2 regions of the Pseudomonas sp. Marseille-Q7302 genome follow, and region 1 is predicted to be linked to the other one. Evidence: predicted binding sites of a transcription regulator. Region 1 holds the regulator's gene; the other holds the start of a gene.

Evidence for each region. Region 1 encodes sigma-54, which starts transcription at its own class of promoters, with help from an activator protein. Its sites were predicted from a motif close to ANTGGCATNNANNTTGCTNT; they were not measured.
Region 2: the regulator sigma-54 is predicted to act here: its motif matches at 2,730-2,749, upstream of flhA (flagellar biosynthesis protein FlhA).

Annotation. Positions count from the first base shown of each region.
Region 1 is NZ_CBCOPK010000001.1:1,452,730-1,459,598, reverse strand. Features, by position in the region: gene ACWPW1_RS06715 (KpsF/GutQ family sugar-phosphate isomerase) at 1-792, shown strand, start outside; gene lptC (LPS export ABC transporter periplasmic protein LptC) at 875-1,447, shown strand; gene lptA (lipopolysaccharide transport periplasmic protein LptA) at 1,434-1,976, shown strand; gene lptB (LPS export ABC transporter ATP-binding protein) at 1,973-2,701, shown strand; gene ACWPW1_RS06695 (RNA polymerase factor sigma-54) at 2,804-4,303, shown strand; gene hpf (ribosome hibernation-promoting factor, HPF/YfiA family) at 4,393-4,701, shown strand; gene ptsN (PTS IIA-like nitrogen regulatory protein PtsN) at 4,720-5,184, shown strand; gene rapZ (RNase adapter RapZ) at 5,186-6,040, shown strand; gene ACWPW1_RS06675 (HPr family phosphocarrier protein) at 6,072-6,344, shown strand; gene ACWPW1_RS06670 (superoxide dismutase) at 6,412-6,869, opposite strand, start outside.
Region 2 is NZ_CBCOPK010000001.1:3,256,657-3,263,525, reverse strand. Features, by position in the region: gene fliQ (flagellar biosynthesis protein FliQ) at 1-124, shown strand, start outside; gene fliR (flagellar biosynthetic protein FliR) at 128-904, shown strand; gene flhB (flagellar biosynthesis protein FlhB) at 917-2,065, shown strand; gene sodC (superoxide dismutase [Cu-Zn] SodC) at 2,058-2,585, opposite strand; gene flhA (flagellar biosynthesis protein FlhA) at 2,837-4,936, shown strand; gene flhF (flagellar biosynthesis protein FlhF) at 4,947-6,275, shown strand; gene fleN (flagellar synthesis regulator FleN) at 6,368-6,869, shown strand, end outside.

The DNA of each region.
Region 1 (6,869 bases):
ATCGCCGCCACCCTGGCCAGTACCGGCAGCCCGGCGTTCTTCGTGCATCCAGCCGAAGCCAGCCATGGTGACATGGGCATGATCACCCGCGACGACGTCATCATCGCCATCTCCCAATCGGGCACCTCCAGCGAGATCCTGACGCTGCTGCCACTGATCAAGCGCCTGGGCGTTCCCCTGATCAGCTTCGCCGGCAATCCCACCTCGCCCCTGGCGAAGGCGGCGGACGTCAACCTGGACACCAGCGTCGCCACCGAGGCCTGCCCGCTCAACCTGGCACCCACCTCCTCCACCACCGTCGCCCTGGTCCTGGGCGACGCCCTGGCCATCGCCCTGCTAGAAGCCCGCGGCTTCACCGCCGAGGACTTCGCCTTTTCCCATCCAGGCGGAGCCCTGGGTCGCCGCCTGTTGCTGAAGGTGGAAGACGTCATGCATGCCGGCGTCGATCTGCCGCAGGTCAGCGAGGACACCTTGGTATCCGACGCCCTGCTGGAGATGTCGCGCAAGGGGCTGGGCATGACCAGCGTACTGGGCGCCGATGGCCGCCTCGCCGGCATCTTCACCGATGGCGATCTGCGGCGCGCCCTGGATCGCGGTATCGATGTCCGGACCACGCCCATCGCAACCGTGATGACCCGCGGCGGTCGAACCGCCAGGGCCCAGATGCTCGCGGCGGAGGCGCTGAAGATCATGGAAGAGCACAAGATCAATGCGCTGGTGGTGATCGATGACGAGCGGCGCCCGGTCGGTGCGCTCAACATGGGTGACCTGCTACGCGCCGGGGTGCTGTAGGCCGGGTTATACTGACCGACTAAATACGCCCACAACTCGTGTTCAACCCGCCGCCCCCGTGCGGCCCACCACAGGTACCCTCATGTTTCGCAGCTTGCGCCGACCCGTGCTGTTGGTCCTGATCGCCGCCGCGCTCATCGCGATCGGCTACTGGAACATCCTGCCGCAGCGCTTCGTCGATGCTCCAGCGTCATCGACCCCGCAAGACAGTGCCATCGACGGTTATGCCCTCAATACCCGGACGATTCAGTATCGCCTGGACGGCAAGATCCAGTACGAACTCAAGGCCGAGCGCAGCGAACACGTCAAGGCCACCGACGTCACCCTGGTGACCCGGCCCGACATGCTGGCCTTTCGTGGCACCGACTTTCCCTGGCACATTCGCAGTGCCCGCGCCGAGGTGGCTCCCGGTGGCAGTCAGGCGGAGCTGATCGATGACGTGCGTGTGGAACGTACCGACGCGAAAGGCCGCCCGGTGGTATTGACCACCACCCGCATGACCGTCTTTCCTGACAAACAATATGCGCAAACCGAGCAAGCCGTTAGAATCGAGGCCGCCAATGGGGTGACCACGGCCAATGGCATGAAAGCGTATCTAGAAGACGGCAGAATGCTCCTGCTGTCCAACGTAAGAGGCCAGCATGAGGTTCGTTAAAACCCTCCCCTTCCTGTTCACCCTCGGCGCCACCTTGGGCAGTGCCGCGGCTTGGGCCCTGCCGACCGATCGTACCCAGCCGATCCGCGTGCAGGCCGACAGCGCCGAGCTCGATGACAAGCAGGGCGTGGCCGTGTATCGCGGAGACGTGGTCATCACCCAGGGCAGCATGAAGATCACCGGCAATACCGTGACCTTGACCCAGGACAACCAGGGCAATATCAAGGTCGCCACCGCAGTGGGCAAACCGGCCTACTACGAGCAGAAACCCTCGGCGGACAAGGACATCGTCAAGGCCTATGGCCTGACCATCCAATACTTCGCCCAGGAAAACCGCATCATCCTGATCGACCAGGCCAAGGTGGTCCAACAGGGCAACACCTTCGAAGGCGAGAAGATCGTCTACGACACCCAGCGCCAGATCGTCAATGCAGGACGGGCCAACGGCAGCAAGGTCACCACGCCGCGGCCGCGGATCGACATGGTCATCCAGCCCAAGGATCAGCAGCAGTCGGGGCAGAAACAATGACGGTCACGCTCAAAGCCCAGCATCTGGCCAAGAGCTACAAGGGTCGTCAGGTCGTTCGTGATGTCAGCGTCAGCATCGACAGCGGCCAGATCGTTGGCCTGCTAGGCCCGAACGGCGCCGGCAAGACCACCTGCTTCTACATGATCGTCGGCCTGGTCAAGGCGGATCAGGGTCGCGTGCTGATCGACGACCAGGATGTCACCGCGCTGCCCATGCATGGCCGCGCCCGTGCCGGGATCGGCTATCTGCCCCAGGAAGCCTCGATCTTTCGCAAGCTGACCGTGGCCGACAACATCCTTGGCATCCTGGAAACCCGCAAGGACCTGGACAAGGCCGGACGACTGCGCGAGCTGGAAAGCCTGCTGCAGGAATTCCACATCACCCACATCCGCGACAACCGGGGCATGAGCCTGTCTGGCGGTGAAAGACGCCGTGTCGAGATCGCCCGCGCCCTCGCCACCGCGCCCAAGTTCATCCTGCTCGACGAACCCTTCGCGGGCGTGGACCCCATCTCGGTGGGCGATATCAAGCAGATCATCCGCCACCTCAAGGCCAAGGGCATCGGTGTGCTCATCACCGATCACAACGTGCGGGAAACCCTGACCATCTGCGAAACGGCCTATATCGTCAATGACGGCCAACTCATCGCCGAAGGCACCGCCGAAGAAGTCCTCGCCAACGACCTGGTGAAGGAAGTCTATCTGGGCCACGAATTCCGCCTCTAGGCAAACCCGGGGAAACAAGGCATATAATTTGCTAACGCTCGCAGGGTTCGCGAGGTTCGGTGGCGCTGTTCGCGTCGGTAGACAAGGTGTATTTCCGCAGCCATGAAACCATCGCTAGTCCTCAAGATGGGCCAGCAGCTGACGATGACGCCGCAGCTGCAACAAGCCATACGTCTGCTCCAGCTCTCGACGCTCGATTTGCAGCAGGAAATCCAGGAAGCCCTGGAATCCAATCCGATGCTGGAACGCCAGGAAGACGGGGAAGACTTCGACCAGAGCGAAGCCTCGGGCGAAAGCGACGAGCACGCGAACTCCGGCAACATGGAAACCACCTTCAAGGAAACCTCGGTCGCCACCAACGAGCTGGCCGACGAATCCGAGTGGAGCGAGCGCATCCCCAGCGACAGCGAGCTGCCGGTCGACACGGCCTGGGAAGACATCTACCAGACCAGCGCCAGCAGCCTGCCCAGCAGTGACGACGACGAGTGGGACTTCACCACTCGCACCTCGGCGGGCGAGAGCCTGCAGACGCATCTGCTCTGGCAGCTCAACCTGGCACCCATGTCGGACCTCGATCGGCTGATCGCGCTGGCCATCATCGATGGCATCGATACCGACGGTTACCTGCAGGAAAGCCTCGAAGACATCCATGCCTCGCTCGACCCGGACCTGGAAGTCGATCTCGACGAAGTCGAGGTGGTGCTCCGACGGGTCCAGCAATTCGAGCCCGCCGGCGTCGCCGCTCGTAATCTGCGCGAATGCCTGCTGATCCAGCTGGCGCAACTGCCGGCCACCCTCCCCTTGCTCGGCGAGGCCAAGCGCCTGGTCGGTGACTACCTGGATCTGCTCGGCAACCGCGACTACGCGCAGCTGATGCGGCGCATGAAGATCAAGGAAGACGAACTCAAGCCGATCATCGAGCTGATCCAGACGCTGCATCCGCGGCCTGGCTCCCAGATCGAGTCCGGCGAAGCCGAATACGTGGTACCGGACGTCATCGTGCGCAAGCACAACGAGCGCTGGCTGGTGGAGCTCAATCAGGAATCCATGCCGCGCCTGCGGGTGAATCCCCAGTATGCGGGCTTCGTCAAACGCGCCGACAGCAGCGCCGACAATACCTACATGCGCAATCAGCTGCAGGAAGCGCGCTGGTTCATCAAGAGCCTGCAGAGCCGCAACGAGACCCTGATGAAGGTGGCGACCCAGATCGTCGAGCACCAGCGGGGTTTTCTCGAATACGGCGAAGAGGCCATGAAGCCGTTGGTCCTGCACGACATCGCCGAGGCGGTGGGCATGCACGAGTCGACCATCTCCCGGGTGACCACCCAGAAGTTCATGCACACCCCGCGTGGCATCTACGAACTCAAGTATTTCTTCTCCAGTCACGTCAGCACCGCCGAAGGGGGCGAATGCTCCTCCACCGCGATCCGCGCGATCATCAAAAAATTGGTGGCGGCGGAAAACGCGAAAAAGCCGTTGAGTGACAGCAAGATCGCTGGTTTACTGGAATCGCAAGGTATACAAGTCGCTCGTCGCACGGTGGCTAAGTATCGGGAATCCCTGGGTATCGCTCCGTCCAGCGAACGCAAGCGTCTCCTCTGACGCGTCCTGATGTGACCGTGCCTCGATCGACCCGTGTCATGTCGGCGAGCAGCTTCGCCGATCGCAGCCCGGCAATAAGGAGAAGCGGTATGCAAGTCAACATCAGTGGCCATCAGCTTGAAGTGACAGAAGCCCTGCGTGACTACATCGGCGAGAAACTCGCCCGCCTCGAACGGCACTTCGACCGTATTACCAACGTCCAGGTCATTCTGGAAGTGGACAAGCTCAAGCAGAAAGCCGAAGCCACCCTGCACGTCGCTGGCGCCGCGGTGGTCGCCAACGCCGAGCATGACGACATGTATGCCGCCATTGATCTCCTGGCCGACAAGCTCGACCGCCAACTGATTAAACACAAGGAAAAATCGATCGAACGCCAGCAGGGCGTCGGCGTCCGCTGAGGTTTCGATCGCCGCTTTATGATCAGACTCGAAAATATTCTGACCCCCGGCCGCACCCAGACGGGTGCGCCGGGTGGCAGCAAAGCCGCCGTACTGGAACGTATCGCCGAACTGGCCGCGCAGGAATTGCCTGGCCATGACGCGGCGCACATCCATGAATGCCTGATGGCGCGCGAGCGCCTGGGCTCCACTGGCTTCGGCAATGGCATCGCCATTCCCCACTGTCGCCTGGCGGGCCTGCAACAGCCGCTGTGCGTCCTCTTCCACCTGCAGCAACCCGTGGACTTCGACTCCCTGGATGGCGCACCGGTAGACCTGGTGTTCGTGCTGTTGGTACCCGAAGCCGCCACCGAACAGCACCTGACCCTGCTGCGCCAGATCGCCGGCATCCTGGACCGCGCGGACATCCGCGAACGGCTACGCAAGGCCAAGGACAGCCAGGCGCTCTATCAGATCGTCGTCGAGGCCCAGAGCGGACACTGACATGCACCTCATCATCGTGAGCGGACGTTCCGGGTCGGGCAAGAGTACGGCGCTCAACGTGCTTGAGGACAATGGCTTCTACTGCATCGACAACCTGCCGGCCAGCCTCCTGCCCGAACTGGCCCAGCACGCCCTCACCGACATGGAACGGCCTCAGCCCAAGGTCGCCCTGTCCATCGATGCACGCAATCTGCCCAGCCAGCTGCAGCGCTTTCCCGAATTGCTCGAACAGGTGCGCAGCCGCAACATCCGCTGCGACATCCTCTATCTGGACGCCGATGACCAGACCTTGCTCAAGCGCTTTTCCGAGACGCGCCGCCGGCATCCGCTGTCCAATCAGGAAAGATCGCTGGCCGAGGCCATCCACGATGAGCAGGTGCTGCTGTCGCCCATCGCCGATCTGTCCGATCTTAAGATCGACACCACTCACCTGAATCTCTATCAGCTGCGTGACATCCTCAAGTTGCGTCTGCTGAACGCGCCCGAGCCCGGCACCGCCTACCTGGTGGAATCCTTCGGCTTCAAGCGGGGCCTGCCGGTGGATGCGGACATGGTCTTCGATGTACGCTTCCTGCCCAATCCCTACTGGAAACCGGACCTGCGCGACTTTTCCGGTCTCGATGCCCAGGTGCGCGATTATCTCGAGCAACAGCCCGAGGTAGAGACCCTGTACAATGACATCCGCGATTACCTGGTGAAGTGGCTGCCGCGCTTCGCGGCCAACAACAGGTCCTATGTGACCGTGGCCATTGGCTGTACCGGCGGTCATCACCGTTCGGTCTACCTGGCCGATCGCCTGGGTCGCGAACTCAAAGACCTGCTCAAGAACGTCCAGATCCGCCATCGCGATCTCTGACGCCCGTTTTGTTTCGACAAGGACAGACTCAATGCCTGCCCAACAGATCACCATCATCAACAAGCTTGGCCTGCACGCCCGCGCGGCCGCCAAGTTCGTCGGCGTGGCCGGCCGTTATCCTGCTAGCGTCCGCGTTGGCCGCAGTGGCGAGCCGCCAGTCGATGGCAAGAGCATCATGGCGGTCATGATGCTGGCCGCTGGCAAGGGCACGGTGCTGCAACTGGAAACCGAGGGTGAACAGAGCGACGAGGCCATGCGCGCCCTGATCGAACTGATCAACAACTACTTCGACGAGGGTGAGTGATCGGCCCTGCTCCAGCTTCGCCCAATAAAAAAGCCGCCCGAGGGCGGCTTTTTTATTGGGCGTCAACTCAGGCGTTCAGCGCCGCTTCGTAGCGACGGGACACTTCTGGCCAGTTGATGACGTTGAAGAAGGCACCGATGTATTCGGGACGACGGTTCTGGTAGCGCAGGTAGTAGGCGTGCTCCCAGACGTCCAGGCCGAGGATCGGGGTATTGCCAGTCATCAGCGGGCTGTCCTGGTTGCCGGTGCTCTCGACCACCAGCTTCTTCTCGGGGGTGACGCTCAGCCAGGCCCAGCCGCTGCCGAAGCGGGTCAGGGCAGCCTTGGTGAAGGCCTCCTTGAAGGCATCGAAGCCGCCCAACTGGGACTCGATGGCTTCAGCCAGAGCGCCTTCGGGCTTGCCGCCGGCGTTAGGGGCCATCACGGTCCAGAACAGGCTGTGGTTGGCATGGCCGCCGCCGTTGTTCTGCACGGCACCGCGCTTGTCCTGGGGCAGCTTGTCCAGCTGACGAACCACTTCTTCGG
Region 2 (6,869 bases), 1.8 Mb from region 1:
GAGCTTCCTGCCGCGCCTGATCGTCACCTTGTTGACGCTGATCGTGTTGGGGCCCTGGATGGTCAGGCAGTTGATGGAGTTCATCCAGACCTCGGTCGCCAATATTCCGCGGCTGATCGGCTAGCCCATGCTCGCGCTCAGCGACGCCCAGATCGGCGGCTGGGTCGGCAGCTTTTTGTTTCCGCTGTTTCGCATCGCCGCGCTGCTCATGACCATGCCGATCATCGGCACCACCCTGGTCCCGGTGCGGGTGCGGATGTACCTGGCCCTGGCGTTGAGCCTGGTGCTGGTACCCACCTTGCCCCCGATGCCACAGGTGGATGCCATCAGCGTCCAGGCCTTGCCGCTGATCGTCGAGCAGATCCTCATCGGCGCGGTGATGGGGTTCAGCCTGCAGCTGTTCTTCCATGTCTTCGTGGTGGCCGGGCAGATCATCTCGACCCAGGCGGGTCTGAGCTTCGCGTCCATGATCGATCCGGTCAACGGCGCCTCAGCACCGGTCATGGGGCAGTTCTTCACCATGCTGGTGACGCTGCTGTTCCTGGCCATGAACGGTCATCTGGTGGTGTTCGAGATCCTTGCCGAGAGCTTCGTCACCCTGCCGGTAGGGGATACCCTGAGCGTCGAGCATTTCTGGCAGATCGCGGGCCGGCTGGGCTGGGTACTGGGTGCCGGCATCCTGTTGGTCCTGCCAGCCATCACCGCGCTGCTGGTGGTCAACATCGCCTTCGGCATCATGACCCGCGCGGCGCCGCAGCTGAACATCTTTTCCGTCGGCATGCCGCTGATCGTGGTGCTGGGCATGGTGATCGTCTGGCTCGGCACCGCCGATATCCTGTCCCACTACGAAAGTCTCGCCAGCGAGGCGCTGCAATGGCTGCGCGAACTCGCCCGCGAACGCTAGGAGGTATGCCGCATGGCTGAATCCGATGGCGAAGACCGCACAGAAGACCCCACCGAGAAACGCAAGCGTGATTCTCGGGAGGAGGGGCAGCTCCCGCGGTCACGCGAACTCGGTACGGTGGCAGTCATGCTGTCGGGTGTTGGCGGCCTGCTGATGTACGGCGCCTTCCTCGGCGGCAAGCTGCTGGAGGTGATGCGCAGCAACTTCTCGTTGCGACGCGAAGAGGTCATGGACGAACGCTTCATGGGCACCTTCCTGCTGGCCTCGGGCAAGGCGGCGATGCTGGGGATGGTGCCGATGATTGCCTTGGTGGTGATCGCCGCCATCGTCGGCCATATCGCCCTGGGCGGCTTCCTGTTTTCCGGCAAGGTGCTGGCGCCCAAGCCGAGTCGGATGAATCCGCTGTCCGGCATCACACGTATGTTCTCCAAGAACTCCCTGGTGGAGCTGCTCAAAGCGCTGGGCAAGTTCTTCATCATCCTCGGCGTGTCGGTGCTGGTGCTGATGAGCGAGCGCACGGCGTTGCTGCAGATCGCCAAGCTGCCGCTGGAGCAGGCGCTGCTGCACAGCATGCAGGTGGTGGGGCATGCCACGCTGCTGCTGGCGCTGGGATTGTTGATCATCGCAGCCGTGGACGTGCCCTTCCAGATCTTCAGCAATCGCAAGAAACTGATGATGACCAAGCAGGAGATCAAGGACGAATACAAGGACAGCGAGGGCAAGCCGGAGGTCAAGGGCAAGATTCGCCAGATGCAGCGGCAGATGGCGCAGCAGCGGATGATGGCCGAGGTGCCCAATGCCGATGTGGTCATTACCAACCCGACCCACTTCGCCGTGGCCCTCAAGTACGATGCGGCCAAGGGCGGGGCGCCGGTGCTGGTGGCCAAGGGCAGCGATTTCACCGCGCTGAAGATTCGCGAGATCGCCCAGGAACACCAGGTCTCGCTGCTGGAGTCACCCGGCCTGGCGCGGGCGGTGTATTACTCAACCGATGTGGATCAGGAGATTCCGGCCGGGCTCTATGTGGCCGTGGCTCAGGTCCTGGCCTATGTCTATCAGCTCAGGCAGTTCCGCGCCGGACGTGGCCGCAAGCCCAAGCTGTCAGACCTGCCCATCCCGCCGGATCTGCGGCGGGACGAGGAGGGGAAGGCGCCTACTTGATGACGCCGCAGGCGACGCGGGCGCCGCCACCGCCAAGGGGCTTGGGCTGATCGGAGTAGTTGTCGCCTCCGGCATGTACCATCAGGGCATGGCCCTTGATCTCTTCGAGACGCTTGATGCGGGGCGCCAGCACCGGCAGGGTGGCCTGGCCGTCGGCGGTCACATAGAGCGCCGGCAGTTCGCCCAGGTGACCATCGTCCGACCAGGGCGCGCTGTGCTTGCCGGTGTTGCGCGGATCAAGATGACCACCCGCGGCGCCGCCAGCGGTCAGGGTGCCATTCACCTCGGCCGGGCCGCAGTTGGGCTTGGTATGGACGTGGAAACCATGGATCCCCGGCTCCAGGCCCTTGAGGTCGGGGGTGAAGACCAGGCCATATTTCGAGCGGGTCACCTGCACGCTGCCGACGCTTTCACCCACACCGTCGGTCGTGACCTTGTTCACGGGAATCGTCAGGGATTCAGCCGCCTGGGCAGTGCCGGCCAGGCAGGTGGCCAACAGCGTCGCGGTCCAGATTTTCATCATGATGCTCCTCGGATAGGCGCGCTAGCGCAGGTCCCTAGACAGACTCGCGTCTTTCACCTGGGGTTCAGCCCGCCGCTCCACCGATCCGTAACCAGTCCTGTATCGCCTCCGGAAAACCTTGCGGATTCAAGCTGTTGGGCAGTTGGCCCGGAGCTTGCTCAGGCCTCTGCGAACAGTGCGCTGCGTCAACTTTCCGTGACGACGGCACCGGCAAGCGAGGAATGGGTGTGAAAGTCGATAAATCCCTGATGATGGGCAACATGCGCGGTCTGGCTCGCGGCAACCTGGGCGTGCCGCTGGCCGTCCTGGCGATGCTCGCCATGATGACCCTGCCAATGCCGCCGTTCCTGCTGGACGTGCTGTTCACCTTCAACATCGCCCTGTCGATCGTGGTCCTGCTGGTCAGCGTCTACGCCTTGCGGCCGCTGGACTTCGCCGTCTTCCCGACCATCCTGCTGGTGTCGACCCTGTTGCGCCTGGCGCTGAACGTGGCCTCGAGCCGCGTGGTGCTGCTGCACGGCCAGGATGGCCACGACGCCGCGGGCAAGGTCATCCAGGCCTTCGGTGAGGTGGTGGTCGGCGGCAACTACGTGGTCGGTGCGGTGGTGTTCGCCATCCTCATGATCATCAACTTCGTGGTGGTGACCAAGGGTGCCGGCCGTATCTCCGAGGTGTCGGCGCGCTTCACCCTGGATGCCATGCCCGGCAAGCAGATGGCGATCGACGCCGACCTCAACGCCGGCATCATCGACCAGAACGAAGCCAAGAAGCGCCGGACCGAAGTGGGCCAGGAAGCCGATTTCTACGGCTCCATGGACGGTGCCAGCAAGTTCGTGCGCGGTGACGCCGTCGCCGGCTTGCTGATCCTCTTCATCAACCTCATCGGCGGCATGGCCATCGGCATGGCCCAGCACAGTCTGTCGTTCGGCGACGCTGCCCGCATCTACGCCCTGCTGACCATCGGTGACGGCCTGGTGGCCCAGGTCCCGTCGCTGCTGCTGTCGGTCGCCGCCGCCATCATGGTGACCCGCGTCTCTTCCGCCGAGGACATGGGTCAGCAAGTCAATCGTCAGATGTTTGCTTCGCCCAAGGCGCTGGCGGTATCGGCCTTCATCATCATCGCCATGGGCCTGGTGCCGGGCATGCCGCACCTGCCGTTCCTTGGTCTGGGCGGTGGTGCCGCCGCCGGTGCCTGGCTGATCTACAAGCGTCAGCGCCAGGCCAAGCAGACCGCCGAAGTCGAAGCCAAGAAGCAGCAGGACCTGGCTCCCGTGCAGCGCCCGGCCGAGGCCAAGGAGCTGGGTTGGGACGACGTGACCCCGGTGGACATGGTGGGTCTGGAAGTCGGCTACCGGCTGATCCCCATGGTCGATCGCAACCAGGGTGGTCAACTGCTGGCACGGATCAAGGGCGTGCGCAAGAAGCTGTCCCAGGACCTCGGCTTTCTTATGCCGTCAGTTCATATTCGCGACAACCTGGACCTGCTGCCCAATGCCTATCGTCTGACGTTGATGGGGGTGAGTGTGGCCGAGGCCGAGATCTATCCCGACCGCGAACTGGCGATCAACCCCGGTCAGGTCTATGGCTCCCTCAATGGCGTCGCCGCCAAGGATCCGGCATTCGGTCTGGAAGCGGTATGGATCGACGTCACTCAGCGTGACCAGGCCCAATCCCTGGGTTACACCGTGGTGGATGCCAGTACCGTAGTCGCCACCCACCTCAACCAGATCCTCTTCAAGCATGCCCACGAGCTGATTGGTCACGAAGAAGTCCAGCAGTTGCTGCAGGTGCTGGCCAAGAGTTCGCCCAAGCTGGCCGAAGAACTGGTGCCCGGCATCGTCTCCCTGTCGACCCTGCTCAAGATCCTCCAGCAGCTGCTGCAGGAGCAGGTACCGGTCCGCGACATCCGCACCATCGCCGAAGCCATCGCCAACGTCGGTCCGCGGAGTCAAGATCCCGCCGCCATCGCCGGTGCCGTACGGGTCGCGTTGTCCCGCGCAATCGTCCAGAACATCGTAGGAATGGAGCCTGAGCTGCCTGTTATCACCCTTGAGCCAAGGTTGGAACAGATGTTGCTAAGTAGTATGCAGAAGGCCGGTCAGGGCGCCGAGGACGGTATGTTCCTTGAGCCTGGCATGGCTGAAAAACTGCAGCGTTCCCTTATCGAGGCAGCGCAGCGTCAGGAAATGATGGGTAAGCCAGTGGTGCTGCTGGTAGCTGGTGCGATCCGCGGGATGATGTCCCGCTTCGCCCGGATGGCAGCGCCGAACATGAGTGTACTGGCCTACCAGGAAATTCCGGACAACAAGCAGGTCACCATCGTCGCTACCGTTGGCCAGAATGGCTGAGGTCTAGATCATGCAAGTCAAACGTTTCTTCGCTGCCGATATGCGTCAAGCCATGAAGCTGGTACGCGACGAGCTGGGCCCGGATGCCGCCATCCTCAGCAACCGCCGGGTCGCCGGCGGGGTCGAGCTGACCGCGGCGCTGGACTACCAGGCTCCGGCACCGGCTGCGCCCAACGCGGAGCTGCAGGCGGAGTTGCGCAAGACCCATGCGAAGATCGCCCAGGCCCATGCCGACCTCAGCATTCGTGCGCCGGGCGTGCCCTCGGCCGCACCCAAGGACAAGCAGCTGCTCGGCGCCATCAGCGCCGCCGACAGCCGTCGCGAGCCGGTGATCGCCCCGCCGCGTGCCCCCCAACCGGCTGCTGCAGCAGCTGCCGCCAGCGCCGCGCCGGAAGACCGCCGCGCCCTGGAAGCCATGCGCAGCGAACTCAGTGGCCTGCGTGAACTGCTGGAAGTCCAGCTGGGCTCCATGGCCTGGACGCAGGTGCAGTCCACCCGTCCGGAGCAGGCCGGCCTCTGGCGCCGTCTGCAACGCATGGGGCTGCCGGCCGACCTGGCCCGCCACCTGCTCGACAGCGTGGCCAAGATCCAGGACCCGCGCCATGCCTGGCGCATGCTGCTGGCCAACTTCGCCCAGCTGGCCAAGACCACTGACGCCAAGATTTTGGAGGAGGGCGGCATCGTCGCCTTCGTCGGTCCGGCCGGCATGGGCAAGACCACCACCCTGGCCAAGCTCGCCGCCAACTACGTGCTCAAGTACGGTCCCCAGAGTCTGGCGCTGGTCAGCATGGACAGCTTCCGCATCGGTGCCCAGGAGCAGATCAAGACCCTGGGCCGCATCCTCGACGTACCGGTGACCCTGGTCGATCCGGGCCAGTCCCTGGCGCAGGCCCTGGCGCCCCTGGCACGCAAGCGTCTGGTGCTGATCGATACCGCGGGCATGCCCGCCAACGATCCGGCGCTCAAGGCGCAGCTCGAAGCCCTGGCGAACCGCCAGCTGAAGATTCGCAATTACCTGGTGCTGGGTGTCACCAGCCAGAGCCAGGTGCTCAAGGCGGCCTATCACAGCTATCGGCGCTGCGGCCTGAGCGGCTGCGTGCTGACCAAGCTGGACGAGGCCGCCAGCCTCGGCGAAGCCCTGGGCCTGGCCATCAGCCAGCGCCTGCCGGTGGCCTACATCGCCGACGGTCCGCGCATCCCGGACGATCTGCATCCGGCTCGCAGCCACCAGCTGGTGAGCCGCGCCGTGAGCCTGCAGGCGTCCGAAGAGCCGAGCGAAGAAACCATGGCCGGCATGTTCGCCGGCCTGTATCAGAGCAATGCCCGCCGCGCCGGTTAGCGCCGACGAACGGTAGTGGTGCATCGCATGCCTGGGCACGCCAAATGCACTTGGTCTAAAGTGTGACGGATTTCAATCAAAGGTATCAGGCAATGGGTAGCATGCATCCCGTCCAAGTCATAGCGGTCACGGGCGGTAAAGGCGGTGTCGGCAAGACCAATGTGTCGGTCAACCTGGCCTTGGCCCTGGCCGATATCGGGCGGCGCGTCATGCTGCTCGACGCCGACCTGGGCCTTGCCAACATCGACGTTCTGCTCGGGCTGTCGCCCAAGCGCACCCTGGCCGACGTCATTTCCGGCGAATGTGAGCTGCGCGACGTGCTGCTGCACGGGCCGGGCGGCATCCGCATCGTCCCGGCAGCCTCGGGCACCCAGGCGATGGTCAATCTGACGCCGGCCCAGCATGCCGGTCTGATCCAGGCCTTCAGCGACATCAGCGAGAACCTCGACGTGCTCATCGTCGATACCGCTGCCGGCATCGGCGACCAGGTGGTCAGCTTCGTCCGCGCCGCCCAGGAAGTCCTGGTCGTGGTGTGCGACGAGCCCACCTCCATCACCGATGCCTACGCCCTGATCAAGCTGCTCAATCGCGACC